Regions from separate parts of the Thermosynechococcus sp. genome, predicted to be linked through region 2. Evidence: predicted binding sites of a transcription regulator. Region 2 holds the regulator's gene; the other holds the start of a gene.
What was found. The regulator HrcA, encoded in region 2, represses chaperone genes, less so after heat shock. The targets are predictions, from matches to a motif close to TTAGCACTCNNANNNTNNGAGTGCTAA.

Region 1 (14,659 bases), 480 kb from region 2:
CAATTGCCCCCAAGGTGTTGCCCAACCGCTGCCAATGATCCCAGCCAATGGAGGTAATCACACTCACCAAAGGGGGCTGGCACACATTCGTGGCATCCAAGCGTCCCCCCAAACCCACCTCCATCACCGCCACCTCCACCTGCTGCTGGGCAAAATACAGCCATGCCGCCGCCGTGACCACTTCAAACTGACTGGGGGGATAGGCCACCTGGGGCAGGACTGCTTCAATGTGTTGAAGGAGGGTCAAAAAGACCCCAGGGGCAATGGCTTCACCATCGACACAAATGCGCTCACACCAGCTCAACAGATGGGGCGAGGTATAACGACCCGTGCGATAGCCCGCTGCCCGCAAAACACTATCCAAATAGGCACACACGGAGCCTTTGCCATTTGTCCCCGCAACGTGGATCAAGGGCACCTGTAACTGGGGAGACCCCAAGGCACTCAGGAGCGCCTGGATAGGCTCAAGGCTAAGGCGCACCCCAAAGCGGGCGTAGGGGGCTAGCGCTGCCGTCAGTGGATCAGCCACAGCCAGCCCGCTTGAAAAGGATTAGCGCGGTTCGCGACGACCATTGCGCCACGTGGCAATAATTCGGGAGCCATCGGGCAGGGTGAGTACCCCCTCCCCTTCAAATAAGCCATTGCGAAACTGTCCAGCATAGCTTGTGCCATTCCCAAAGGAGAGCATTCCAGTGCCATGATACTTGCCCGCTAGAAACTGTCCCTCGTAGCGCGTACCGTCGGGAAAGGTGAGTACCCCCTCCCCATGGTATTGACCATTGAGAAACGTCCCCTCGTAGCGCTGGCCATTGGCCAGTTGCAGCATGCCCTTGCCATTGAAGATACCATCGGCAAAGCCACCTTCATAGCGTCCGCCGTCGGCATAGGTGAGCACCCCCTGACCGTGGTAGCGGCCATTGCGAAATTCCCCTTCGTAGCGGTTGCCATTGGCCATTGTGAGGATGCCTTGGCCATTAAAGCGACCGTTTAGCAATTCCCCCTTGTAGGTGCTGCCATCGGGGAGGGTTAGGGTGACGTCCCCCGTGACCCGCTGCCCTTCATAGACAGCAATTTGAGCAGTGACAGGAGCCAACTGTAGGGTTGCACACCCTAAACCAATCAAGAACGAACTCATCACCCAGCGGTGAACAACAGCGGAATTGGCATGGTGCGGATGCGTCATCACTGGACACTCCACAGGGGTGGACAATTGCAACTTGTTTAACTGGCACAGCTTGCCCCCTATGCAGAATTGAGGCAGAGACCCAAGTTTTTGTATTGTGGAATACGTATGCTTAGGGGTGAATCCAGGGATGATTGACTTATTTGTGTCAAACTTTGCAGCTCAACCCTAGGATTTTTCTAGGGATTTTAGCCGGGGATTTATCAGTTCCAACTGTTTTCTTTCTAGATTGGACATCTGCACCTATGAAACTGCGTTCTATCTTGCGCCGCGGGTTACGTCTTCAGCATCCCCTGACTCAGATTCTCTATCTGCCCACTCGCCGCACGCTCTTGACCGTTGGGGTGATGATTGGGGTCCTGAGTGCAACAGCCGCCTTGGGGCAGGATACTGCCGCCTCAACAGCGGTTCCGGCAAAGGTGCAGGTGGCGCTCAACACGCTCTGGGTGATTTTTGCGGGGGTGTTGGTATTTTTCATGAATGCTGGCTTTGGCATGTTGGAAACGGGCTTTTGCCGTGCCAAGAATGCGGTGAACTTGCTCTCAAAGAACTTGATTGTCTTTGCCCTGTCGAGTATTTCCTATTGGGCGATTGGTTTTGCCTTAATGTTTGGGGATGGCAATGGGATTTTGGGCACCAGCGGTTTCTTTTTACTGGGTGCCGATAATAGTCCGGCCACTGGCGAAGCCTATCGGGGAGTCTATCGTTCCTTGAGTTGGGCGGCGGTGCCCCTCTCTGCCAAGTTTTTCTTTCAACTGGTTTTTGCGGGAACAGCGGCCACGATTGTTTCCGGGGCAGTGGCGGAGCGAATTAAGTTCTATGCCTTCTTTATCTTTAGCTTGCTGCTGGTGGGGATTTGCTATCCGATTACGGGTCACTGGATCTGGGGTGGCGGGTGGCTGCAACAGCTAGGCATGTGGGATTTTGCCGGTTCTACGGTCGTGCACTCTGTAGGTGGATGGGCCGCATTGATGGGGGCAGCTCTCCTAGGGCCGCGTTTGGGGCGCTTTCTGCCGGATGGGTCGGTGGCGGCCATCCCCGGACATAATTTTGCGATCGCCACCTTGGGTTGTTTGATCCTCTGGCTTGGTTGGTTTGGTTTTAATCCGGGATCAACGATGACTGCAGATCCGGAGGCGATCGCCCACATTGTTGTAACCACCAATATGGCGGCAGCCTTCGGAGGTGTCACGGCAACGGTGGTTTCCACCCTCTACTTTGGTAAGCCCGACCTTTCGATGATCATTAACGGGATTCTGGCGGGACTAGTGGCCATTACCGCCTCCTGTGCCTTTGTCAGCATTGAGAGTGCGGCCTTAATTGGTATTGTTGCTGGGAGCATCATTATCTTTTCGGTGGTGACGATTGATCGCCTGAAAATTGACGATCCCGTGGGAGCCATCTCCGTACACTTAGTCAACGGCATCTGGGGGACCCTAGCCGTGGGTCTCTTTGCCGATGGACCGGGGCGCTTTTACGACGCTGGGGCAGGGCCTCTCAGGGGATTGCTCTGGAGTGGTGACTTTACCCAGTTGGGGCGCCAATTGGTGGGGGTGCTGGCGGTGGGCGGGTTTGTCGTTGCCTTTAGTACAGCAGTGTGGCTGCTCCTGAATCTTACCATTGGCATTCGCGTTTCTCCGGAGGAGGAAATCGAGGGATTGGACATTGGCGAGCATGGCATGGAGGCCTATGCGGGCTTCCTTTTGCGCGAAGAAGTCAAAGGATTTGTGGATTTGCTCAAACGGATGTCTGGCAGTGGTCGCTCCTAGGGTAGGCTTAACGCTCCTATTAATACTGGGGGCATTGTTGGTTCTCAGTCCCTTGCTAGTGGTGCTTTGTACCTCCGGCTGGCCACCCGGCACCCTCCCCACCCAATTATTGCCGCCCCAAGGCTGGACCTGGCAGAGCTATCAAGGGGCATGGCAGCAGGGGCACTTTATCTTAGCCTTTGCCAACTCAACATTTGTGGCCTTGGCGGTGACGGCGCTCCAGTTGGTAACTTCAGCCCTAGCGGGTTATGCCCTTGCGCGACTTTCATTTCCGGGACAACAGACAATTCTGCTGCTGCTGCTAGCAATCCTAGTGATCCCATTTCAGCTTTTGGTGATCCCAATTTTTCTCATCCTGAAGGCGGCTCATCTGATCAATACCTATGGCGCGTTGATCTTGCCAACGGCGGCTAATGGCTTTGGTGTCTTTTTGATGCGGCAGTTTTTTCTCACATTGCCCGTTGCCCTTGAGGAGGCAGCCCTCTTGGATGGGGCAAATCGCTGGCAGATTCTCTGGCATATTCTCTTGCCCCTGAGCCGACCAGCCTTGGCAACCCTCTTTATCTTTACCTTCATTGGCGAGTGGAATGACCTGTTTAAGCCCTTGGTCTTTACCACCAAGCCAGAACTGATCACCGTGCAGCTTTCCTTGGCTAATTTTCAGGAACAATTTACCAATGATTGGCCATTGATGATGGCTGCAGCTGTCATCGCTACGGTACCGGTGATCATTTTGTTTATTTTGGGTCAGCGGCAACTGATTCGCGGTATTGCCACCACGGGGCTCAAAAACTAAAGTACCGTTCGGAAAACCGTACTGCGGCAGGAGTTGCGATCGCCAACCGTCTCTCGCTACATTAGCACTCGAAGGGTGAGAGTGCTAAAAATTACCAGTGATGCTCTTACCCCGCAAAGACTGCGCGATGAGCCGTGCAGTGAGTGGTATCAATCCATCCTCTTACAACTAGGAGAACAGTACGCTATGGCAGCCGTATCTCTAAGCGTTTCAACCGTGAAGCCGTTGGGCGATCGCATTTTTGTCAAAGTCAGTGAAAGCGAAGAACGTACCGCAGGGGGGATTCTCCTGCCCGACAACGCCCGTGAAAAACCCCAAGTGGGTGAGGTGACTGCCGTCGGTCCCGGCAAACTCACTGAAGACGGCAAGCGTCAGCCCATGGATGTGAAAGTGGGTGACAAAGTGCTGTACTCCAAATATGCCGGTACCGAAGTGAAACTAGCGGGCGAAGACTACGTTCTCCTCTCAGAAAAAGACATCTTGGCCATTGTGGGCTAGGTCCCTGACTTTCCTTACATCTGTGTGCGATTTTTCATCACTGTTGAACGAGTGAGGTAGGAAACACCTATGGCGAAGCGCATTATCTACAACGAAAATGCTCGTCGTGCCCTTGAAAAAGGGATGGACATCTTGGCTGAATCCGTGGCCGTCACCCTTGGTCCAAAAGGGCGGAACGTGGTTCTCGAGAAAAAATTTGGCGCCCCCCAAATTGTCAATGATGGGGTGACAATTGCCAAAGAAATTGAACTGGAAGATCACATTGAAAACACCGGTGTGGCGCTGATCCGCCAAGCTGCTTCCAAAACCAATGATGCGGCTGGGGATGGGACCACGACGGCGACGGTTCTTGCCCATGCCATGGTGAAAGAGGGGCTGCGCAACGTTGCTGCTGGTGCTAACCCCATTGCCCTAAAACGCGGGATTGATAAAGCCACCCACTTCCTGGTGGAGAAAATTGCCGAACATGCCCGGCCAGTGGAAGACTCCAAAGCCATTGCCCAAGTGGCGGCCATCTCGGCGGGAAACGATGAAGAAGTGGGTCAGATGATTGCCGACGCCATGGACAAAGTGGGCAAAGAAGGCGTGATCTCCCTTGAAGAAGGCAAATCCATGACCACTGAACTGGAGGTCACGGAGGGGATGCGCTTTGACAAAGGCTACATCTCCCCCTACTTTGCCACTGACACCGAGCGCATGGAAGCTGTGCTCGATGAACCCTTCGTGCTGGTTACCGACAAGAAAATTACCTTGGTGCAAGACCTGGTGCCGATCCTCGAACAGGTGGCTCGCGCCGGTAAGCCCTTGGTCATCATTGCGGAGGACATCGAGAAAGAAGCGTTGGCGACCCTGGTGGTCAACCGTCTGCGCGGTGTCTTGAATGTGGCTGCGGTGAAGGCGCCTGGTTTTGGCGATCGCCGCAAAGCCATGCTCGAAGATATTGCCGTCCTCACAGGGGGTCAAGTGATCACCGAAGATGCGGGTCTGAAGCTGGAAAATGCCAAGCTAGACATGCTCGGTAAAGCTCGCCGCATCACAATCACCAAAGATCACACCACCATTGTGGCCGAAGGCAATGAAAAAGCCGTCAAGGCTCGCTGCGAGCAAATCCGTCGCCAAATCGAAGAAACCGACTCCAGCTACGACAAAGAAAAACTGCAGGAGCGGTTGGCCAAACTGGCGGGGGGTGTGGCCGTAATCAAAGTCGGTGCTGCCACCGAAACGGAAATGAAAGATCGCAAACTGCGTCTGGAAGATGCGATTAACGCCACCAAAGCCGCTGTCGAAGAAGGGATCGTTCCCGGTGGTGGGACCACCTTGGTGCACTTGGCTCCTGAGTTGAGCAACTGGGCAGCTGAGCACCTGACCGGTGAAGAACTGATCGGTGCCAACATTGTTGAGCGGGCCCTCAGTGCTCCGCTGCGTCGCATCGCCGAGAATGCTGGTCAAAACGGCTCGATCATTGTTGAACGGGTCAAGGAAAAACCCTTCGACGTTGGCTATGATGCCGCCAAAGATGAATATGTCAACATGTTCGACGCCGGTATCGTTGACCCTGCCAAAGTGACTCGCTCGGCTCTGCAAAATGCGGCCTCTATTGCCGGTATGGTGCTGACCACCGAGTGCATCATCGTTGACAAGCCCGAGCCCAAGGAAAATAATCCTGCGGGCAGCGGTGCTGGCATGGGCGGTGACTTCGACTACTAAGCCCATCCCTACCCTGGGCACAGAGTAAATCCCTGAACCTGCCTAGGCTGGGGTTACCCAGCATCACCTGAATCAGACGGAAAGCGGGGCAACCAGACCCCGCTTTTTTCATGGCTGAGTGGCTGCGACAGGGTCTGGCCGGGTTGCTATAATAGGCCTCAATGTAACGTTTTTTAACATTTCTTCTTTGTTCTATGGGCGATCCAGTCCCTACGGATGCAATTCGCATTCGAGGTGCACGGCAGCATAATCTGAAAAACATTGACCTCGATCTTCCCCGCGATCGCCTGATTGTAATGACTGGGGTTTCCGGTTCGGGAAAGTCCTCCCTTGCCTTTGACACGATTTTTGCCGAAGGCCAGCGCCGTTATGTGGAGTCCCTGAGTGCCTATGCGCGGCAGTTCCTCGGCCAGTTGGACAAGCCGGATGTAGATGCCATTGAGGGATTGAGTCCTGCCGTTTCAATTGATCAGAAGTCCACTTCCCACAATCCCCGCTCAACCGTGGGCACCGTTACGGAAATCTATGACTACCTGCGGCTGCTTTATGGCCGTGCCGGTGAACCCCACTGCCCCCACTGCGATCGCTCGATCCGCCCCCAAACCATTGATGAAATGGTGGATCAGGTCATGGAGTTACCGCCCCAGAGCCGCTTTCAAGTCTTGGCGCCCCTTGTCAAGGGCAAGAAGGGTACCCACAAAAAACTCCTGTCGAGTTTGGCCAGTGAAGGCTTTGTGCGGGTTCGCATCAATGGCGAGGTGCGCGAACTCAGTGAGGCGATTGAACTGGAGAAAAACCATGCCCACACCATTGAACTGGTCGTGGATCGCCTGGTGCTCAAGCCGGGTATTGAAGAACGCTTAGCCGACTCGCTGCGAACCGCATTGCACCAGGGCAATGGCACGGCAATGGTCACTGTGGTGCCCCGTGACCCTGGCGAATGGGCACAAACCCTGCTATTTTCCGAGAATTTTGCCTGTCCTGAGCATGGGGCAGTCATGGATGAGCTATCCCCACGGCTGTTTTCCTTTAACTCCCCCTATGGGGCCTGCCCGGAGTGTCACGGTTTGGGCTACTTGCGTCAATTTAGCCCGGAGTTGATTGTGCCCAATCCAGCATTACCGGTCTATCGGGCGATCGCCCCCTGGGCTGAAAAGGAACATGACTACTACCTTGCCCTCCTGTGCGGCATTGCCGAAGCCTTTGACTTTGACATCAATGCACCGTGGTACCGTCTGACGGAATTACAGCGGGAAATCATTCTCTACGGCACCGATACCCCAATTTTGGTCCCCGCCGATTCCCGCTACCGCAAACGGGACTATTACCGCCAATTCCAAGGGGTGATTCCCATTCTCGAGCGGCAGTATCGCGAAACCACCTCCGAGACCTACCGGCAAAAACTGGAAGCCTACCAAGTCAATCAGACCTGTCCTGCCTGTCAGGGGCAACGTCTGAAGCCGGCAGCCTTGGCGGTGCGCTTGGGGCAATACCGCCTCACGGATCTCACTGGTGTTTCAATCCGCGAGTGTTTAGCACGACTTCAATCCCTGCAACTTACGCCTCGCCAACAACAAATTGCGGCACTAGCCTTGCGGGAAGTGACGGCGCGGTTGCAGTTTCTGGTGGATGTGGGGCTAGATTACCTGACCCTGGATCGCAGTGCAGCAACTCTGTCTGGGGGTGAAGCCCAACGCATTCGCTTGGCGAGCCAAATTGGCTCTGGCTTGACGGGTGTCCTCTATGTCCTGGATGAACCGAGTATTGGCTTGCATCAACGGGATAACGATCGTCTGCTGCAAACACTGTTTCGCCTGCGGGACTTGGGGAATACCCTGATTGTTGTCGAACACGACGAAGACACGATCCGGGCTGCCGATTACATTGTTGATATTGGCCCAGGGGCGGGAATCCACGGCGGTCAGATTGTGGCGCAAGGCAGCCTCGAGGCGATTCTCAACCATCCCGACTCCCTGACAGGGGCTTATCTGGCGGGGCGCAAGCGCATTGAAACCCCCAGCGCTCGCCGGCCGGGGAATGGCAAATCCCTGATTCTAAAAAATGTCTCTCGCCACAACCTCAAGAACATCACTGTAGAAATTCCCCTCGGCAAACTGGTGTGTCTAACGGGAGTATCGGGGTCAGGCAAGTCCACCCTCATGCACGAGGTTCTCTATCCTGCCCTCCAGCACCATCTGGGTCAGAATGTGCCGCTGCCAAAGGAAATTGGGGAGATTCAAGGCCTAGAGGCCATTGACAAAGCGATTGTCATTGACCAGTCTCCCATTGGTCGGACGCCCCGCTCTAACCCTGCCACCTACGTTGGCGTTTTTGATGTCATCCGCGAAGTCTTTAGCCAAACCGTTGAGGCCAAAGCCCGGGGCTACAAACCGGGGCACTTTTCCTTCAATATCAAGGGGGGCCGCTGTGAGGCCTGCGGTGGCCAAGGGGTGAATGTCATTGCGATGAATTTTTTGCCCGATGTCTATGTCCAGTGCGAGGTGTGCAAAGGGACACGCTACAATCGCGAGACCTTGCAAGTAAAGTACAAGGGCTGTTCGATTGCCGATGTCTTGGAGATGACCGCAGAGACCGCCTTGGCGTTTTTTGAAAACATTCCCAAGGCAGTCAGCAAGCTGCAAACCTTGGTGGATGTCGGCCTGGGCTATCTGAAATTGGGACAAACTGCCCCCACCCTCTCTGGGGGCGAAGCCCAACGCCTTAAACTGGCGGCTGAGCTATCGCGCCGCGCCACCGGTAAAACCCTCTACCTGATTGATGAGCCCACCACGGGGCTGTCCTTCTACGATGTGCACAAACTCCTCGATGTACTGCAGCGGCTTGTGGACAAGGGCAACTCGATTCTGGTGATTGAGCACAATCTCGATGTGATTCGCTGTGCCGATTGGATCATTGACCTTGGACCGGAGGGGGGCGATCGCGGCGGAGAAGTGGTTGCCGTCGGTACCCCTGAAGCAGTGGCACTGATGCCCCAATCCTACACCGGGCGGTATCTTGCCAAGGCATTGAATCGCTTTGCCAGTCATCAGCAGTAGTAGAATACAGGTTGCTCTGGCTTAATTGGTCCCTACCCTATGCCCCGGCCGACAATGACCCTCTGTATCTCCTGTCCCGATCAACGGGGACTAGTGGCCAAGTTAGCGCAGTTTGTCTATCGCTACAACGGCAACATTGTCCATGCCGACCACCACACCGACGCCGTTGCCGGTATTTTTCTCTCCCGGTTGGAGTGGGAATTAGAAGGCTTTGAAATCCCCCGGGATCAAATTGCCACCACTTTCATCAACTATGCGCAGCGGGAAAAGGTCTTTGCCAGTTGGCAGGGGGTGCGCTGGCAGTTGCGGGCATCGGATATTCCCTATCGCTTGGCCATTTGGGTAAGCCGCCAAGATCATTGTCTATGGGACTTGCTGCTGCGGCAGCGGGCGGGGGATCTCTTTGCAGAAATTCCCCTGATTATCAGTAACCATGAGCATTTGCGTCCCATTGCCGAGCAATTTGGCATTGATTTTCACTATATTCCTGTGACGCCAGAGACCAAGCCCCTTGCGGAAGCCAAGGAACTGCAACTCCTCAAGGACTACAGGATTGATCTGGTGGTGCTGGCTAAGTATATGCAGGTGCTCAGTCCTGATTTTATTGAGGCCTTTCCCCAAGTGATCAACATCCACCATTCCTTCTTGCCGGCCTTTGCGGGAGCTAACCCCTACCACCGTGCCTATGAGCGGGGGGTCAAAATCATTGGTGCCACTGCCCACTATGCCACCGTGGATTTGGATGAAGGGCCAATCATTGAGCAGGCGGTGGTGCCTGTGAGCCATCGCGATACGGTAGCAGATCTCATCCGCAAGGGCAAGGATTTGGAACGGGTGGTGTTGGCGCGGGCGGTACGGCTGCATTTGCAAAATCGGATTCTGGTGTATGGTAATCGCACGGCAGTCTTTGCTTGAGGGGGTTCACCGCTGCGGGCCTGTTGCCTTCAGGGATTCCTGTCGCTTTAACCTGGCGTCGCCAAGCCCCGCTATCAGCAGCTATAATTAAGGAATGTTCTGCCCCTGCGGTTTCACTGACTATGCCCTTCGAGATCAATCACGGTCTGGGTCGCTTTAACTCCAAACGGGATCTCCATGCTGCCCTCGGTATTCCATTGTCAGCAGCACCCGGGGAAATTCGCAAGCGGTATCTCAAAATTGCCAAGACACTGCACCCCGATAGTCGTGATGATGAATCGGGTAAAAAAATGGCCAGTGATTTGCTCTCGAAGTTTGTGAATCCTGCCTATGAAGTGCTTTCCCAAGAAAAAGAGCGGGAAGAATATCAAGTCATTTTGCGCTTGCTGGAAAAGCAACTGCTAACAGCTAATATTGTGCCCACACCCACCTTTGATTTGGCACAGGAAGTCTTTAACGCTACCAATGTTGAAGAGGCCTATCACAGGGCTCTCAATACCCTTGCCCAAGATCAATACAAAGACTTAAACAATGCGCTAAAAATCAGCGAACAAATTAGTGAACTGAATTTAATTTACCTGTGGCGATCGGCGGGCGGCCAGGCAACGGCGGCCACGCCTAGCGTTTCTACACCTGCGGCTGCAGCTAAATCAGAGGCGACAACCCAAGGGCATGCCACACCAGTAGCCACCCCAGGGACGACACCCTCTACAGAAGTTTCCAAAACAGAGCAATTTACAGAGCAATACTTCCGACGGGCAGAGGAACTCTTCAATAAAGGCATCTATCTGGAGGCTATCAAAGAACTGAAGGATGCCCTGAAAATTGACCCCCGCAGTGCTCGCTGCCATGCCCTACTAGGCAAGGTGTATCTGCAGCAAGGCTCCCTCAGCATGGCCAAAATTCACTTTAATCAAGCCCTGAAGCTCAATCCTCAAGAGGTAATGGCAATACAGGGACTCGAAGCCATTAACAAAAAAGAGCGCCAAGCCCAGAAACAGCAAAAAAGTACTGAGCCACCAAAACCGGAGCAAAAGAAATTCTCCTTCTTTGGTCTTTTTGGGAAAAAATAATTCACTATGGTCTATCAACCTGCCTGTGGTGCCCGCGATATTTTGCCCCTTGATGTGGCACGGCAACGGTGGCTAGAGCAACGCCTAGAGCGCGTCTTCCAAAGCTGGGGCTACCAAGAAATTATCACCCCCACAATTGAGACCCTGGCAACCCTCACCGCGGGGGGCACTGTCCATCCAGAAACGGTTATTCAAGTGCAGGGGAGTGGGGATGAACCCTTGGGATTGCGACCAGAATTAACGGCTTCCATTGCTCGGGCTGCGGTGACCCGTATGGCAGGGATGCAACTGCCCCAAAGGCTGTACTATAAAGCCAATGTCTTTCGGCGCACTACCGGGGCACAGTTGGGGAATCAGCAGGAATTTTTCCAAGCGGGGGTCGAACTACTGGGGGCCACTGGTTTGGCGGCGGATGCAGAAATTCTCTGGCTGGTGCAGGAGTGCCTGGGGGCTTTAGCGGTTGAAGAGGCCTATCTTTTGGTGGGGGATGCCCACCTGACGCAACAGTTGCTCAGTACCTTTCCAGCGGACCTCCAAAAAACCGTCCGCCAATGCCTGGCCAATTTAGACCGCGTCAGTTTGCAGGCTCTCCCTGCCCCTTGGCGCGATCGCGCCCTGGCCCTTTTTGATCTACGGGGCACCCCAAAGGAAGTGGCGGAACGTTTGGCACAGTGGTCTGATGTTGCAGGGGTTGTTGATCGCTTTGGGGAACTTCAACAGTTGTTGGCGTTGGTGGCGGAGTCCTTGGCCATTACCCTGGATCTTAGCCTTGTGCAGTCCTTTGATTACTACACAGGGATTATCTTTGAGGTCTTGATTCCTACAGCAACGGAACTGCGGTTGGTGGCTCAAGGGGGGCGCTATGATCAACTGCTCAGTATTTACCATCCCGACGGTGCCGCAGTGCCAGGGATTGGTTTTGTTTTTAATGTTGAAGCGCTGCTGCAGGCGATCGCCATTCCCCCAGCCGCCCTATTAGCCCCCCGCAGTCAATGGCTTGTGGTGCCCCGCACAGCCAGCGCCCTCGCTGCTGCCCTCCACCATGCCCAAACACTGCGCTCGGATGGCTCGACCCGGGTGGAGTTGGCACTTCTGGATCTGGCGCCAGAGCAAATCCGCGCCTATGCCCGCGATCGCCAGATTCCCTATATTGCTTGGATTGAGAGTGATGCGCCACCGCAGATTGAAGCCCTCAGTGATGGGGCAACCTATTTGCAGATTCAGAGTGTCTAGGCCATGCTAACGATCGCCCTACCCAAAGGTGCCCTACTCAAGGACAGTATTGCCTACTTCCAACGGCTGGGCTTAAATTTTGCAGCGCTCCTAGAGCCGGGCAATCGGCAACTGCAGGTTCTCTCTCAGGATGGCCGTGCCCGCGCCCTTTTGGTCCGTGCCCAGGATGTCCCCGTCTATGTGCAGTATGGTCAAGCGCAGTTGGGCATTGTCGGGTATGACGTGCTGCGGGAAAAAAATCCCCACGTGGCCAAACTAGCGGATTTGGGCTTTGGTCAGTGTCGTCTATCGGTGGCCGTTAAAGCCTCTAGCCCCTACCGCAGTGTCCGCGATTTGCCCCCCCATTGCCGCGTTGTCTCAAAGTTTGTCCGCTGTGCCGATGCCTTTTTCCAGCAGTTGGATTTGCCCGTGGATATTGTGCCTCTCTATGGTTCAGTGGAACTGGGGCCAATTATGGGCATGGCGGAGGCAATTGTGGATTTGGTGTCAACGGGACGGACCCTCAAGGAAAATGGCCTTGTGGAGTTAGAGCAAATCTTTAGCAGCACTGCCTACTTGATTGCCCATCCCCGCAGCTATCGCCTCAACCTCAATGGTCTTGGGCAGTACGTTCCACAGTTAACAGGGGCGATCGCCTGACTACCTTTGCCCGTGCACAACCATGGCTGGCAGGGGTTCATTGATCGAGCCTCGGCAGTTGGCATTGGCGCGATCGACGTCCTGAAGCTTGTGGTGGGCCCGCTGCCAGGCTTCAACAAAACGGCTGACCCGAATGGGGTCAATGGGTTGTTCAATCTGACCATTGCGCTTCAGGGAACTGGCAACAATGACGCCGTTGACGTAGGGCGCCAACTGCTCCACATTGTCCCAAGAGGCACCGCTGCCAATAAAAAGGGGTTGTCCCTTAGCGGCACTAGCGGCAACGGATAGATCCTCCTCGGTGGGTGGCTGTCCTGTTGCCCAACCGGAGAGAATCACCCCATCGGCGAGTCCGCGGTCAAAGGTGTCCCGTACTGCCGTGGCCAGATTCGGGCTGTGGAGGGGCTGGGCGTGCTTCACCATCACATCGGCAAAAATTTTGATGTCTTGCCCCAGTTCACGGCGGTAGCGCAGCAATTGATGGGCTTGACCTTCGATAATGCCTTGATCGGTGGCCATGACCCCGGTGAGGACATTGACGCGGATAAATTGGGCCCCCGTACAGGCAGCGATCGCCAGCCCACTAAAGGCATCATTGCGCAGCACATTAAGGCCAATGGGCACAGCTACCAGATTCTTTAACCGCTGCACCACTAAGGTCATGGCACTGACGACAGCAGCATCCACCCGATCTTTGCTGAAGGGCGCATCAAAGAAATTCTCAACAATAATGGCATTGACTCCCCCCGACGCAAGGGCTGTGGCTTCCTGTTCGGCGCGGTCAATAACAGCCTTGAGACTCCCCCCCCAACGGGCGGAGGTGGGTAAGGGAAGGAGGTGGACAACGCCAATGACTGGGGTTGCAGTATGAAAGAGAGTCCGGAGATCCACAACGATTTTGGCAATAGGTGAACAGTGCAGGTATAACAGGAGGAGTGAGCGGCACTCTCCACAGGCACAATGGTAGAATGCACTGACTTAAGTATATCCCCGTCTGACCCCCCCCTCGTGGCGATCGCTCTCGGCAGCAACCTGGGTCAGCCATTGCTGCAACTGCGCTCAGCTCTCCAAGTGCTTGCCCAAACGCCGGGGATCAGTGTCTTAGCCTGCTCGCCGTGGTATCGCACTGCTCCTGTTGGTCCTCCTCAACCGGACTACTGGAATGGTTGCCTCCTTGCTCAGGTGCAACTCTCCCCTTGGGCGCTCCTAAAAAGGCTGCAGGCGATCGAAGCGCAGTTTGGTCGCCAACGACAAGAGCATTGGGGGGCCCGTACCCTGGATCTCGATCTACTGCTCTATGGCGATCGCAGCATTCGCACCCCAGACTTGACCGTGCCCCATCCCCGCTTGGCAGAGCGTCCCTTTGTCCTTGTGCCCCTTGCGGCGATCGCTCCGCAGTGGCGCCATCCCCTCCTGGGTGAAACCATCCAAACCCTACGGGAGCGGGTGGGGGATGCAGGCATTATTGCCGTTCTTTCTGACGATGCTGGCGAAACCACCTTTGCAACTGCTGCCGACAGGCGGTTGCCTGAACCCCGCCAATGACCTGAAGCCGGTGGAATACCGCTGGGCTATGGGGCAGTTGCAGCACCGAATCAATTGCCCCTGATTTTGGATCCGTCGTCCCATAGATAAGGGTGTGAATGCGGGCCTGGACAATGGCACCGGCACACATCGGGCAGGGTTCTAGGGTCACATAGAGGCGGCAGCCCGTTAAATACCACGTACCTAGACGTTGACCGGCGCGGCGTAGGGCAATGATTTCCGCATGGGCAGTGGGGTCATGATCT
Region 2 (14,659 bases):
TCCCTCAGTGCAGCGGTGCGCTTTATTGCCCACACTCACCACAAGCGAATTAGCATAGCCACAGGTCGGCGCTGGCTGACCCACCCCGTCTATCGCGGCCATCTTTACTACCAAGGAAAAACCGTGATTCCCCAGACCCATACCCCCCTGATTGCGCCCGATGAAGCGGCTCAGGTGGATCGGCTGTTGCGGCGCCAACGCTCTCTACCCCGTCGCAGTGCCAGTGCTCCCCATCCTCTGGCAGGATTGGTGATTTGCCGCGAATGTCAGCAACGCTTTGGCCGAACTCAGGTGCAGCCCTATCGCCACCCCGGTCAATATGCCTATTTGCGTCCCCTCCACTGTCCGCTTGCGCCGAAGTGTCGCAGCATTCCCTACAACGCTGCCCTGGCCGCTGTAATTGCTCAAACTGCCGAACGTCTGCCGCCGGCGATCGCTCAACTTTGCCTACCGTCGTCAACCCTCACCGCCGCAATTGAAGTCGAAGTCATTGACAAGCAACTGCAACAACTCACTGAACTAGAAAGCCAAGGTCTCTTAGATGCGGAAACAGCTCAACTGCGCCGTTATAAACTGGCCGGGGAGCGGGCACGAATCGAGGCACAGCAGGCACAACTGCCCCCTAGCAATCTCTTGCAACTAGCGGTTACCCTGGGTCAGCCTCAATTTTGGTACCAACTCTCAGCCGCAGAGCAACGCTTTTATCTACGGGAGTTTTTACAGGCCATACAGGTCCGCAGTCGCCCCCGCCAGCCTTGGTCTATTCACCTACAATTTATTTGGGAATCCCCGCCTTAGCCATTGCTCAGGCCTTTTGGTGTGACAAAGGTTGGATCGCCCCCCACCGTTGTTGCCGGTGATCATTGCTGAAATGGGAAGGCTGGTTTATAGATAAATAAAAAACATCAATAAGAAATCGCAGGTGTAAGGGGTTATGACGATTGAACTCAGCGATCGCCAAAAGCAAATTCTGGGCGCTACGATTAACCATTACATTGCTACGGCCGAACCTGTCGGCTCAAAGGCGATCGCCACCGAATACAACCTCAACGTCAGCCCAGCCACCGTGCGCAATACGATGCTGCTCCTCGAGAAAAGCGGCCTGCTTTACCAGCCCCACACCTCCGCAGGGCGGGTGCCCTCCGATTCTGGCTATCGGGTCTATGTGGATGAACTAATTGAGCCCATCCCCGATGTGGCCCGTAAAGCCGAGAGCCTTTTGAGTGAGCGCTTTGTCTGGGGGCAGGAGCGTTTGGAGGTCATCCTACGCCAAGCAGCACAGTTGCTTTCGGATCTCAGTGGCTACATTACACTAATTAGCTTGCCCAACCGCTTGGAGCGGCAAATTCGCGTCATTCAACTGGTCTCATTGGAGCCGCGCCACGTCATGGTCATCCTTGTTCTAGATACCTATGAGACCCAATCCGCCCTCATTGAGTTTGATCAAGGGGAGGCCGATCCTGAACTGCAGCAGCGCACGCTACAGGTGCTCACAAATTTTCTCAATCATCAATTGCAGGGGCGATCGCTGGCGGAACTCAATGCCATTGACTGGCAAAAGCTTGACCGCGAGTTTCAAACCTACAGCCAGCAGCTGCAGATCCTACTTCAGCAATTGAGCGATCGCTACAGCCACCAAGGGGCCTCCTTTATCATCAGTGGCCTTGCCGATGTGCTGCAGCAGCCAGAGTTTTCCCAGGTGGAGCAGGTCCAAATGCTGCTGCATCTTCTTGAGGATCAACAGGATCAACTGGCTCCCCTGATCAGTGTCAATACCCAAGCCTCCTCCCAAGTGCAAATCCGCATTGGCAGCGAAAATACCCTCGCGCCGATGCAGTCCTGTACATTGGTCTATGCCTGCTATTGCTATGGCAACTCGCCCGTAGGCAGTATTGGCATTCTAGGGCCGACGCGGATGCCCTATGCCCGGATTATTCCCTTAGTGGCCACAGCGGCAGATTATTTGACAGAGCAAGTCAGTCGCTATAGGTAACTATAGGTAAGTGCTCCTGAGCCCCTCAAGGGGATGGGCTTTGGGGGATGAGATAGGCTAAAGACGCCAGCCCAGTCGCAAAAAAACAGGTAGCCCTATACTAGTTAAAGCCAAATTCCTCAACCGCGGAGGGAAGCCCGCCGCTGCCATCCCATGCCCTAAAAAGGATGGACATTCCACAAGGGCAAACCCTGTGGGGTCAACCATTGGCTTGATCGGGCACAATTAGGTTATTGGCTTTTCCTAGGGACACTTGGAGAAATTGAAATGCCTACACCCGCCTTGCTGGTTCTTGCCGATGGTTCAGTGTTTCGCGGTTTTTCCTTTGGGGCACCAGGGACAGCCATTGGGGAGGTGGTCTTTAATACAGGCATGACGGGTTATCAAGAGGTGCTCACCGACCCTAGTTATTATGGTCAAATCGTGACATTCACCTACCCTGAGTTGGGCAATACGGGAACCACTCCCGAAGATGAGGAATCCGATCGCCCCCAAGTGCGCGGTGCTGTCGCTCGCCATATCTGTGACATTCCCAGTAGCTGGCGATCGCACCAATCCTTGCCCGATTACCTCAAAGCCCATCGAATTCCGGCGATTTATGGGATTGACACCCGCGCCCTCACCCGCAAAATTCGGACCGTCGGTGCCATGAACGGCGGCATCTCCACAGAAATCCTGGACCCCGTTGAACTGCTGCAAAAAGTTCTTGCCGCTCCCAGGATGCAGGGACAAAATCTAGCCAAAGTGGTGACCACCCGCACCCCCTATGAATGGACAGAGCCAACGCCCCCCGCTTGGGAATTTCGTCCCCAAACCGCTACCGCAGAACCACCCTTGACGGTTGTGGCCATTGATTTTGGCGTGAAGCGCAATATTCTCCGCCGCTTGGCCAGTTATGGCTGCCGTGTGATTGTCGTGCCGGCGGATACGCCAGCGGAAACGATTCTCAGCTATGACCCCGATGGCATTTTCCTCTCTAATGGCCCGGGTGACCCGGCGGCGGTTCAGGAAGGCATTGAAACCACGCGCAAATTACTAGGGGCGCAGCGTCCCATGTTTGGCATTTGTCTGGGACATCAGTTGTTGGGCCTCTCCTTGGGGGCAGAAACCTTCAAGCTGAAGTTCGGTCACCGGGGGTTGAACCAGCCCGCTGGCCTGACACAGGAAGTGGAAATTACCAGCCAAAACCACGGCTTTGCGATCACCGAGGAATCCCTTGCCCAAACTCCCGTAGAGATTACTCACTTTAACCTCAATGACAAAACCGTTGCGGGTTTGAAGCACCAAACATTGCCAATTTTCTCAGTGCAGTACCACCCGGAGGCCAGCCCTGGCCCCCACGATGCCGATTATCTCTTTGGCGAGTTTGTAGCGCAAATGCGTGCCTATCGTCAACAACATCCCCGCCGCCAATGAAAGGGCAATCCCTCACCCCCTACCTCTTTCTTGCCCCTGCCTTAGGGTTGCTAACACTGACGGTTTTTTGGCCAGCCCTACAGGCCTTTTTCCTCAGCTTCACCCGCTATGAAACCGATCTCCTGAGCCCCCCTGTTTGGGTAGGGTGGGCCAACTTTGCACAGTTGTGGGGCGATGGCGTCTTCTGGAAAACCTTGGGCAATACTTTCTTGTACTTGGTGGTGGTGGTGCCAATTCTGGCGATCGCGCCCCTGCTGCTGGCGATTCTCGTCAACCAACCCCTGCGGGGCATCCACTGGTTTCGTGCTGCCTACTACAGTCCCGTGATTATCTCCATGGTGGTGGCGGGGATTGCTTGGCGCTGGCTCTATGCCCCCAATGGCCTCTTAAATCAACTGCTACAGGGTCTGCATCTGCGCGACACTCCCATTCCTTGGCTGACCAGTCCCCAACTCGCCCTCTTTAGTGTCATGGCCGTTACCATCTGGAAAGGCTTGGGCTACTACATGGTGATCTATCTGGCGGGACTTCAGGGGATTAGCGGTGAACTGTATGAAGCGGCGGCGATCGATGGCAGTGACGGCTGGCAACAGCATTGGGATATTACGTTGCCACTGATGCGCCCCTATATTCTTTTGGTAAGCATTATCTCAGCAATTTCTGCCACCAAGGTCTTTGAAGAAGTCTATATCATGACCCAAGGGGGTCCCCTCAATAGCTCCAAGACCATTGTTTACTACATCTACGAGAATGCCTTTCAGCGCTTAGAGATTAACTACGCCTGTACGATGGGACTGATTTTATTCCTGTTTATCCTGTCTTTGTCCCTCTTAAATCTCAAGTTGGGCCGCCAGGTGGAAATGCCCCTTAACTAAGCACCTGCATGCCTTGAATCAACCAGCGATCGCCACGACGGATCAAGGTGTAGAGAACGCGGTAGGGATCGTCATAGGAAATATCATTGCGCAGGGTTCCCCGTTCATAAAAGCGGGCCTCCTCATTGACTTCCGCCAACACATCCACGCGATCGCGCCTTTGGGGACGGACTTCCTTCACCTCCAACTTCTTTAGGGTATAAACCCAATGGCTGCCCTCGGACTTTAAGCTCTGCGCCCGCGATCGCCAGCGGCTCAGTTCTGGCTCCGCCAAAATCGTTGCTAGTTTGTCCATCTCAAATGCTGGCCCAAGGGCTTGGGCTTTAATTCGCTGCCAACTGTGGAGGCGATCGCGCGCCATCTCTGGCGTTAAAGGGATGGCTAAGGTCGTCGGTTGTGGCGGCGGGGTCGGCGTTGCCACAGGGGTCGGTGTTCCTGGCGGGATCGGGGCTTCAACCGTTTTGGCTGGCCAATAGACCTTTGCCAAAGCTCCTAAACCCACAAGCACAACTCCTGCACCCATCCAAAACCAAGTTTGACGTTTTTGGGAGCAACTGTTTCGACGGCTGCGCCGCTTGCGAGTGGATGGTTGGGGCGTGGCTGTCCCCGTTGCAGTTGAAGAAGTGGTAGAAGCCGATGCCGAAAAGCCCTGGCCCAGCCCAGTCTGATCCTGCAAAGGTAACGTTTCCGCGGTGCAGGAGACCGGCGGGGGCGCGGCCACCGTTGGCCTAATCACTTCAGGGAGCGCAGAGGCAGTGGTCGCCGGCGGTTCAGAGGTAATGGAGTCGTCACTGAGAGCCTCTAGGTAGGTTTGGACATTGGGATCAGCAAAGTAGGCATCCAAGGCCACGGGGGTTTCCCCTAAGTCCCGAAATGCAGGATAAATTTCTTCTCTGAGCCATTGTGTGGTGTAGTAATAAAGCCCCGGCAGTAGATCGCCAGCCTCACCGGCATGGCGGCGGATAAAGTCCAGAGTCGGTTGATCTTGGCTGTTGTCAAGAGCTGCCAATGCCTCAGTGGGCTGTCCCAAAAGCAGCAAGCAACTGGCGAGTTCAAGATAGACGTCTTGATTGGGGAGCAGCTGCTCCAATAAATCCTTGGCCCGACGAATAGCGCTCGGCTGAAGTTCATGCACTCCCCGTGCTACCAAGGCATGTACCGCAAGGTAGGTGGCCACCGCTGAGGGACGCCGCGATTCCCGTTCAAAGAGTTCCTGTTGCTCTGCCACGGTAAGATGGCTGCGCAGTTGCAAAATAAATTTCAGAAAATCCTCAACTGCAAGTCCCGAGCGATCGTCACAGCGGCCCTCAATGCCCCCGCGCTCACTCAGCATTTGCCGCAGCAATAAAATACCCCGCTGCCGATTCACACTATCGGACAAAGGCAGTGCCAGTAACTCCAGAATGAGGTAGGGACGCAGCCGATGCAGTTCCGTCTGAAACTGCTCCTGGAGTTCGGGAAACAAGTTTGCCCGCTGAAGTACCTCTAGACCGGCTTCTAGCTGAGAGGCGGCTGCTTGGTAGGACTGCCGCTGCCATTCCTCGCGTCCCAATTCCAGATAGGCCAAAGCCACAGTGAGGGTAATGTCGGCAACAACGGCAGAGGAAGCGTAGGGGCGATTGAGATCAAGAACATCCTTTTTGAGAAATGCTTTTCCCAGCTTGACAACTTGGGCATAATTTCCCAGTTCATAGAGCAGTAGGAGTGCCCCCGAGAATTGCTCATCACTAATTTCAATGTGGGGAGCGGTGGCATCGGGATTCAACTGGGCAATCAAATCATCGGGATCAACCGCACGGCAGTGGCGATCGTAGGCATGGCGCTGCTCCGGTTCTCGCAAAACTGCATAGGCCTGCTCAATCAGTTCACGACGGGTGGCAACGGTGGTGGGGGAGTGCTGATAGGTAGGCAGTTGCAACAGGCGATCCTGAAAGGCCTGCTCAATTTGTTCCGGTGTTGCCTGAATAGGCACACCCAATACTTGGTAATAGTCGAGGGGAATGCGCACCTAAACCCAAACCTCTACAGGATGAACCCGTCTATCAACAATGACAGCACACTCATGTGCACTCAACAGCAGCACAGAGACTTGGCTGGTAGTTGCTCAACGTTTAGACATGACACAGTATAGTGTTCCCCCAAAAAGGGAGCATCAAGCGTTTTAAGGTATCACAATTTAGCTATACATTAGCTATACAGTTTTTGTCCCTGAGGGCAAGTCCGCGCAGAGGTGTGGTGGCTTAACCGCGCACTTTTGCTGTAAAGCCAGAGGCCTTAAATTGCTCTAACTGCAAAGGCGCTGGTTGGTTGTAGGGCACGCTAATGCGAATTTCAAACTCGCTGATGCCGGGTGGAATCACATCAATTGCACCGACCCGGGTGCGGTTTTGCAACACTGGATTACCATTGGCGTCGTAGATGCGGCCAAAGACATCGGCATCTACCACCGTTTTGCCGGATTTATTCTCTGCTTTGCCAGTAATCAGGTAGCAATTGGCTTTCAGTGTCGTCCCCCCCGGCGTGACTGAACCTTCCCCTATTTCTGGCGGACATTCGCGGTAATTTAGGTCAAAGAGCCGCACTGGAATAGCAGCGATCGCCGGCAGCGGGGCGATACTTGACCAACACAGGACACTCAGGAGCAGGCACACCACTCCGCGACGCAGATATCCCCAAAACCGATTTGCACCCATGGTCATCGCTCAGCACCCAAATTACGTCCCCATTATCCCACAGTGGTCAAAATCCACAGATCAACAGCTCCCAATAGCAGTGTAAAGAGAGCCAAAATACCGTACATCCAAGGTTGAGCGAGGGGCTTAATCACGTCTGTGGCCAATCCCGTCTGGGCTTCAATGGCACGCATCATTTGGGCAAAACCTGCCACTCGCATCGGCAGAAGATACCCTTGACCTGTGGTAGTCACCAGATAATAGACCACGCCCCCTTGGCTGGTACTACGGGGCTGAAGCCCCTGAATATCCGACCAAATCAGTTGCCACTGCTGCCGCAGGAAGGGGGGAACCCAATGGGGATAGGTGAGGCGGATGCCCACAGCATCCAATTCTACCCGTTGACTCAGCGCCCCCCAGAGGAACACACCCCCGAGGGCGATCGCCCCCCAAAGGAGCAGGGGCGAAATGGGAGCCGCCGTCTGTACCGCCAAAAAGGGGAGGGGCAGTGTGAGTGCGCCGTAGAGGGCAAGGAGTGTTCCAGAAACCAGGGGCGAGGTTTGGAAGCGCAGGGGTTCAGTCATTGGCATTGCCTCAGGGGTTCATCATCATTCAATCATCATTCATCAATAGAATAACCAAGTGGCAAAGGCATATTTAGTGCCCTGGACCACGGGCAAGGCGGCATGGGGATGGGTGTAGTAGGCGGGAAAGACGACAATATCTCCCGTCCGTGGGGTAACCTTTACCCCTTGGCGATCGAAATAGGTTTCTCCCCCCTGAAAGTCCTCATTGAGATAGCCCACTAGACTGACATCCCGCGTCGGGATACCTTGCGCCAGTTCCATTTGCCGACTGGCCAGCAATAGGTTGTCTACATGGCGGCGATAGCCCTCGCCCACCCGATAGCGCAGGATTGAGAAATTTTCAATTTCAGGGAAGCGAATCCCATAGTGCTGGTAGAGGACGATTTGAATTGTTTGCGTGGCCTGGAGAAGAATCTGCCGCATCATCGCCTGTTGCGGGTCTTGGGGATCAAAGCGGAGCAAACTGCCGCCGCGCACGGAGCGATCGACTGTCCCCATGAGAATTTGCGCATCCTCAAACCCCACCTTTTCAGCTGTAGCAATCACCTGCTGACACTGGTGAACCGGAATCAAACGCTGGAAAAGGAGAATTTCACCCCCCAAGTCAAGAATTTGTAGTGGTGCGGTACTCATCGGGACTGATTGTTTCTATGATTCAGTCTAGGGAAGGCGCACTAGCAACGGCACTTGGCTCTGAACATTGCCGCTGACAATCACCTCTTGGCGATCGAGCCACCCTTTGGCCCGCTGGCCCTGAACTTGAATGCGGGGATTGCTCTGGCGGTAAAAGATTCCCCCTTGGGCTTCAACTTCCTGCTGGGGAATCCGCCAAATTAGTTGAGCTGTGCGTAGTTGGGCCCTGGGGCGCTGGATTTCCACCTGAGCGCTAGCTTCTAGCCGCCCTTGGGAAATCCACCAATTGAGGCGCTGGGCACGCAGTTGCACCTGTTGAGGTTGGCTACTAATTTGGACGTTCTCAAAGATGGCGCGGTTTTCAGCAATCAGGAAGACACCGCGATTGGCCTGCCCTTCAATGCCTTGGCTGGGATAGCTGACCCGCAGGGGGCGATCGCTCACCAATTGCTGTTGGGGAATTAACCAGCGCACCGTTTCTCCTTCAACGCGGAGAGCAGGGTTGGGAAGCTGCACTCGGACATCCCCCTCAAGGGTAACCCGTTGATCGCTAATTGACCAGATTGCCCTCTGGGCTTGCAGCCGCTGCCCTTGGCGATCGCCCGCCACACCGACGACTGTGACCCCCCCTTGACCGATGACCCCTGCCAACAGCTGATTGGGCTCCTGCTGCCACACTAGACTCTCCGTATTGAGCCGTACATCCTTGGCGTCCTTGGCGACCGAGGTCACCTGAACGGCATTGAGGGCACGCAGTTGTTGGCGTTGGCTATCGGCTTCGAGGTGCTTAGCCGTCACTGTCACTTGAGGATAGCGGGCCTGCAGATTTTTCTGGGCAATGAGTACCCCGCGATCGCCCTGCCAAACCAATTGATCGGCAATAATCGTCCCCTTTTGTTGGAGATCGGTGAGTGTGGTGCGACCTTCAACCCAAAGTTGACCATCCCGCTGCCGCACATTGACTGCCTTGGCCTGCACCTTGTAAGTGGTTTTACCCTCTGCCTTTAATTCCCCCGTTAGATTTTGAATCTCCAATTGCTGGCGATCGTCATCGCGGTAGCGCGCGCGCGCCGCCTGCAATACCCAGAGGAGTTCACCTTTGGCGTTGGTTTGCCGCAGGGTCAGATTTTGCAGCTTGACATCACCCGTGATTTCTGGTTCTGGGGATGGCTCCTCGCCCACCCATTGATCCACCCAGCCACAGCCTGTCAAGGCGAGGACAAGGCACAGCAGCAGCGGTCTAGGCAGAAGCATTGTTGTCTAAGTTCTCTAGGGTCTCGGATGACTCATTGCCAGCAGCTTTATCTTTCCCTGCGGCGGTATCTTGCTCCCAATGGGGGTTAACAATGGGGGGGTGCGTCAGGTTACCAGTTATAGGACGGTAGGTGTAACTTTGCCGGGGCGCCTTTTGGATTTCTTCGCGAATGCTTTCAAGATCAATGTAGCGATCGGCAACGTTAATTAGGCTATCGCTGGTCATCGATCGCAGGCTCACCACCTCGACCCTTGCCCCTCGGTAACTCACCGCATCCACGGCATAGGCCAAATCGCCATCACCGCTGACCAAGATGGCAGTGTCATAGCAACCCACCAGTGCCATCATATCCACGGCAATTTCGACGTCAAGGTTTGCCTTTTTAGAGCCGTCCGGCAGTTGGACGAGTTCCTTGGAGACGACACGATAGCCATTGCGGCGCATCCACAGCAGAAACCCCTGCTGCTTTTCATTGGTGGGGTCAACCCCCGTGTAGAAGAAGGAGCGAAAGAGACGGGAGCCTTGGGTCAAGTGGCAGAGGAGTTTTGAATAATCAATTTCGATGCCCAGTTGCAGCGCTGCATAGAATAGGTTGGAGCCATCAATAAAGATGGCAACGCGCCCACGGTTTTGTAACACCTGTTCTGGCGTGTAAATAACTGAAGACGAAGATGTAACCATGCAGAAATCATCTCAAAAAAAGTGTGTTATCGAAATATGAAGTCATACCTCTAGGGTATCGCGCATCAGGGGGAATCGGCGACAGTTGCCGGCAGCAACAGTTTTTGGAAAATTGGCTCTGGATTGGCCAGAGGTTGTGATGCAGGTAAAACACCCCACTGGGCTTGGCGATCGCCCAAAAGGTCTGGGGCAACTGATCCATTAAATTTAATACTATAGCCCAACTGCCCGTAGATGGCCTCACTCAGTTGGGGGATAATCGGGGCAAGCACATAGGCCACAAGGCGCACTGACTCCAATACACAGTACAGAATCTCCGCCACCGCTGCCGTTTCTCCTGCCCGATAGCGTTTCCACGGTGCCTCTTCATCAAGGAACTTATTCCCCGCTCGTGCGAGGATCAGGGCCTGTTGGCAAACCTCATGGAAGGCTAATTGCCGATACCCTTGGCCATAGGTTTGGCTGAGGTCCTCTGCCAGTTGCCGCAGGGGATGCTCCCGCGGAATTGCTGCTCCTTGGACATTGGGCACCTTCCCATCGGTATATTTCCAAGCCATTTTTAGCGTGCGATTGAGCAAATTCCCCAGATCATTGGCCAGATCCGCATTGAGGATATTCACAAAGCGGGTTTCACTAAAGTCACCATCACGGCCAAACTCCACTTCTTTCATGAAGTAGTAGCGCACGGCATCGGCCCCGTATTGCGCCACCAAGGCAAAGGGATCCAGGGTATTCCCCAGACTTTTGCCCATTTTTTGACCATCTTTGGTCAGGAAGCCATGGACAAAAATTTGCTCTGGTAGTGGCAAGCCCGCCGACATCAACATTGCTGGCCAAGAGATGGCATGGAAGCGGAGAATATCCTTACCAATAATGTGCAGGTTAATTGGCCACCAGGTTTTGAGGGCATTGGCCAAGGTCGGCTCATCTTCTGGTTCCAAGAGGGCGGTGACATAGCCCAAGAGGGCATCAAACCAGACGTAGAGGGTCTGCTCTGGATCCGTAGGCACGGGAAACCCCCAAGCCAGGTTCACCCGCGAAATGGAAAAGTCCTGCAGCCCCCGCTCAATAAAACTCAGCACCTCATTGCGACGGCTGGGGGGCTGCACAAAGTCGGGATGGTCGGCATAATAGTCCAGCAGCGCCTGCTGATATTTCGAGAGGCGGAAAAAATAGTTGCGCTCATCTCGCCATTCCACCGTCCGATTCACATGGATCGGGCAGCGCCGACCCTCAAGCAATTCGCGTTCTTCCTTGAATTCTTCACACTCGACACAGTACCAACCCTGCTGCTGACCGAGATAAATGTCGCCGTTGTCCCAAACCCGCTGAAAAAACTCTTTGACAATGGCATGGTGGCGAGGACTGGTGGTGCGGCTAAAGCGATCGTAGTGGATATTCAGTTGTTGCCAGAGGGCTTGAAAGCCAGCGGCAATCTCATCGCAGTGGGCTTGGGGACTCAGACCCCGCTGGTGTGCTGTGCGCTCAATTTTCTGGCCATGCTCATCGGTACCGGTAATGAACCGCACCCGATAGCCCTGCAAACGATAAAAGCGAGCGAGAACATCGGCAGCAATAGTTGTGTAGGCACTGCCAATGTGGGGAAGGGCATTGACGTAGTACAGGGGGGTAGTCAGTGAAAAGTGCGGTGACAAGCAGTGTTTCTCCCTAGGCAGTCGAGCAAATTGCGTTATTTATCATAGTGCCATTAGTAACAGCTTACGGGCGATCGCCCACCGCCAGATCCACCCAGGGACTCAGGGGGCCCTCCTGCTCCCTGCCATTGGCTGTCAAGTCACTGTGGCAAAGGAAAAGGCGATCGCTCACCCGCGCACACAAATCCACCAGTAAATGCTCCAAACGTTCTGACTCCAATTGCCACACCCGCGCACTGGGACTCGCCGCCCCCTGCCGCAGAAACATTGGTGCCTGCCAGAGACATTGCAAGCCGCCATCCTGCCAACGTGGACTACCAGCGTCTAACCAAAAATGCCAGCGATGGGCAAGTTGAGCGCTGCGATATTGAAACGTCGTTGCCAGTAAGACCCCTTGGGGCTGCCGCAGGGGAGGGACAGGATCTGCGGTCAGAGTTCCCCGCCGCAGCAGGTAAATCCATTCCCGCAGCCGCTCAGCTGTTGGTGTAGCTCGCTGCTCTGGGAGATGATCATAAATTTGCCAGTAGGCAGCTGTACCCTCAAGGAGCGATCGCAGGGGGGCCAATTCACTGGCTGTTAGGTTTTGCGGCGAGAGATAGCGTTGAATTGCCGCCTCTAGGAGATACACCGGCAGCTGGCTAGAATCTAGGGTACTCAGCCAATGCCGCAACTGCTCATAGGCTTCCGTGGCACGATAGCCAAAGCGATCCCAGCGGCTATAGTGGGTGTACGGCAGCAGTTCAGCTTGCTCCAGCCCCGGCTGCAAACAATAGCAAGAGAGCAGGCCTGCCCGCACGGCGTCAATCTCTCGCGGCAGCAAAACCGTTAGCATCTCCGCCACCGCCGTTGCCTCTGGGATTATTCCTGTTCGTGGATAAACGAACAACAACAGCGTCAACAGGGCACGCACGTGGGGGGATTGAATCAAGGGGCGTTGCTCATTCAGGATGACAAGGGGCACCCGCCGTTTTTCCAGTTCACTACTGAGAACATAGCGGGCAATACTATCTAAGCCGGGGGCAAGAATGGCAATCTCTGTTGGCTGCACTGCCCCCTGCTGCACGGCAGTGGCAATCGTCTCCACAACTTCCTGTAACAATTGCATCCGCGAGATGGTTTGAATCGCAGTAATGTTTTCCGGCAGCGTGAATTGGGGAGTGCTCAGGCGTTCTTGAATGGCGACTCGTAAATCAGTTTTACCGAAAATCGTTTCTGGACGGTGGCTTAACTCCGTCACCGTGGCTTGGTTTTGCAGCGGCAGCAAGGCATCAGGATCGGCGCCAAGACCAAGACGGACAGCGCTAATGGGTTGGTGGCTAAGGACAATCTTGATCCCCTGTTGGTTTAAGAGGGTGATCAAATCTGCCATCACCGCGGGATAGTTATGGGTGTTGTCGGCAAGGAGACACTGAAACCGCTGCCCCAAGGAGGCTTGGTAGTCGGGGTGGTCAAGGAGAACGCGGCCAAATAAATCGGTGGTAATGCCATAGGTGAGCAGGCTGTGGGCAGTACACCACCTTTGCCACTCTTTTAGGGCGGTGACGATCGCCCCCCCGGTTTCCGCAGGAATCTCAAGCTGATGATCCCAAATGAGTTGGGGCAGATCATCCAGGCTGAGGCGGGCAAAGGCACACAGTTGAAAAATATCAAGAAGGTGGCGAGTGGCGCGATCGGCGCAGCGGCGCTGTTCACGATTGTCGCTCAGGACAGCAAAGGTGTCCTTCGCCAGCCAAGGCTGCCACAGCCGCTGTGCCCACATCAGCTCTGTTTCTGGTTTGAGATGTAACGGGAGCGGCGGAGCAACGGCATTGGCCTCGACCAGCAGCGGCCAAAAAAGTTCCACCTCCTGCTGCATGAAGCCCATTGGCGTGGCGATATAGGGCCTATAGCCACTGCCCAACTGCGACTGAATTTCCCTTTGGATGGCTTGGCGGCCTTCCATTGTATCTGTCAAAAAGAGGAGCGATCGCTCGCGGGGAATCACTGAGCTGTCCTGTTGAACCCACTGGGCAAATTCCCTCACCAGGGCATAGGTTTTGCCGCTGCGACTACCGCCACTGATCCACTGCAACACTGTCAACAAAGCCTGCAAAGTTAATTTGCTACGATTTTATCTATCCTATCGATTTACTGCTTTCGCGGTGGCCATTGAGAAGAACAGGAATGTCCAGCAATCCCTTTAGTCGCTTTAGAAACTGGATCAAGCAGGCACAACAGTGGTACCTCACAACTCCTAACCGCGCCCTACAGGAAGCCTATGAAGCCGCTCTGAAAATTCGCGCCATTGAACTGGAACACTTTGACGGTCAACCCATTAGTCCCCTCAATCTGCCCGTCGGAGAAGTCTCTAGCTATTTCGAGACAGAGCTCAAACAACTGCTGAAAACCATTCGTATGCGGATGACAGAGTTTCGGGCGAGCCGTCAAATTTTGCCCCTTGCTCCCCCCCAAAGCCCCCCCTCACCTGTCAACGATAGCGTCAATGGTGCAACGGAAACCTATACGGTGACGGCTACCATCAGTGGCACGACGGCGGAACCCAGCATTTATGAAAAGCTGCGGGTTATTGACGCCACCCTCAATCGCTATAAACGGCAGCGGGAAAAGGAGCTCAATGCCCTAGCCCGTCCCAGCCTCAGTCGCCAAGACCCCCAACAACGCCAGCAGGCCGCCGCCCTCGACAAAATTGAGGAGGATTCTCTTTATCTCTCGGAATATATCAGTGATGATCTCACCAGTGATTCCAAGCTGGATAGCAGCAGCTTTATTCCCCGCTCGATTTTGCGCACCGCCGATCGCTTTCGCCGTGAACTCAATTCCGATGAAGCCACTGAAGCTGAGGTCGTTCGTGATTTTCGCACCTCAAAGCTGCGTACCCGCCTGGCGGTTCGT

Region 1: a site for HrcA is predicted at 3,810-3,836, ahead of groES (co-chaperone GroES). Genes of this name have one in related genera too.

Annotation. Positions count from the first base shown of each region.
Region 1 covers NZ_AP024678.1:1,476,783-1,491,441, reverse strand. Annotated here, with positions in the region: gene Q0W94_RS07330 (folylpolyglutamate synthase/dihydrofolate synthase family protein) at 1-529, opposite strand, end outside; gene Q0W94_RS07325 (MORN repeat-containing protein) at 551-1,183, opposite strand; gene Q0W94_RS07320 (ammonium transporter) at 1,429-2,952, shown strand; gene Q0W94_RS07315 (carbohydrate ABC transporter permease) at 2,873-3,748, shown strand; gene groES (co-chaperone GroES) at 3,935-4,246, shown strand; gene groL (chaperonin GroEL) at 4,316-5,953, shown strand; gene uvrA (excinuclease ABC subunit UvrA) at 6,148-9,009, shown strand; gene purU (formyltetrahydrofolate deformylase) at 9,049-9,924, shown strand; gene Q0W94_RS07290 (DnaJ domain-containing protein) at 10,047-10,997, shown strand; gene Q0W94_RS07285 (ATP phosphoribosyltransferase regulatory subunit) at 11,004-12,230, shown strand; gene hisG (ATP phosphoribosyltransferase) at 12,234-12,869, shown strand; gene btpA (photosystem I biogenesis protein BtpA) at 12,870-13,760, opposite strand; gene folK (2-amino-4-hydroxy-6-hydroxymethyldihydropteridine diphosphokinase) at 13,830-14,414, shown strand; gene tadA (tRNA adenosine(34) deaminase TadA) at 14,332-14,659, opposite strand, start outside.
Region 2 covers NZ_AP024678.1:1,000,880-1,015,538, reverse strand. Annotated here, with positions in the region: gene Q0W94_RS04970 (recombinase family protein) at 1-798, shown strand, start outside; gene hrcA (heat-inducible transcriptional repressor HrcA) at 935-1,993, shown strand; gene carA (glutamine-hydrolyzing carbamoyl-phosphate synthase small subunit) at 2,261-3,409, shown strand; gene Q0W94_RS04955 (carbohydrate ABC transporter permease) at 3,406-4,284, shown strand; gene Q0W94_RS04950 (IMS domain-containing protein) at 4,277-6,292, opposite strand; gene Q0W94_RS04945 (hypothetical protein) at 6,525-6,983, opposite strand; gene Q0W94_RS04940 (hypothetical protein) at 7,010-7,540, opposite strand; gene Q0W94_RS04935 (2OG-Fe(II) oxygenase) at 7,583-8,176, opposite strand; gene lptC (LPS export ABC transporter periplasmic protein LptC) at 8,204-9,430, opposite strand; gene Q0W94_RS04925 (NYN domain-containing protein) at 9,417-10,112, opposite strand; gene metG (methionine--tRNA ligase) at 10,178-11,767, opposite strand; gene Q0W94_RS04915 (hypothetical protein) at 11,832-13,859, opposite strand; gene pxcA (proton extrusion protein PcxA) at 13,931-14,659, shown strand, end outside.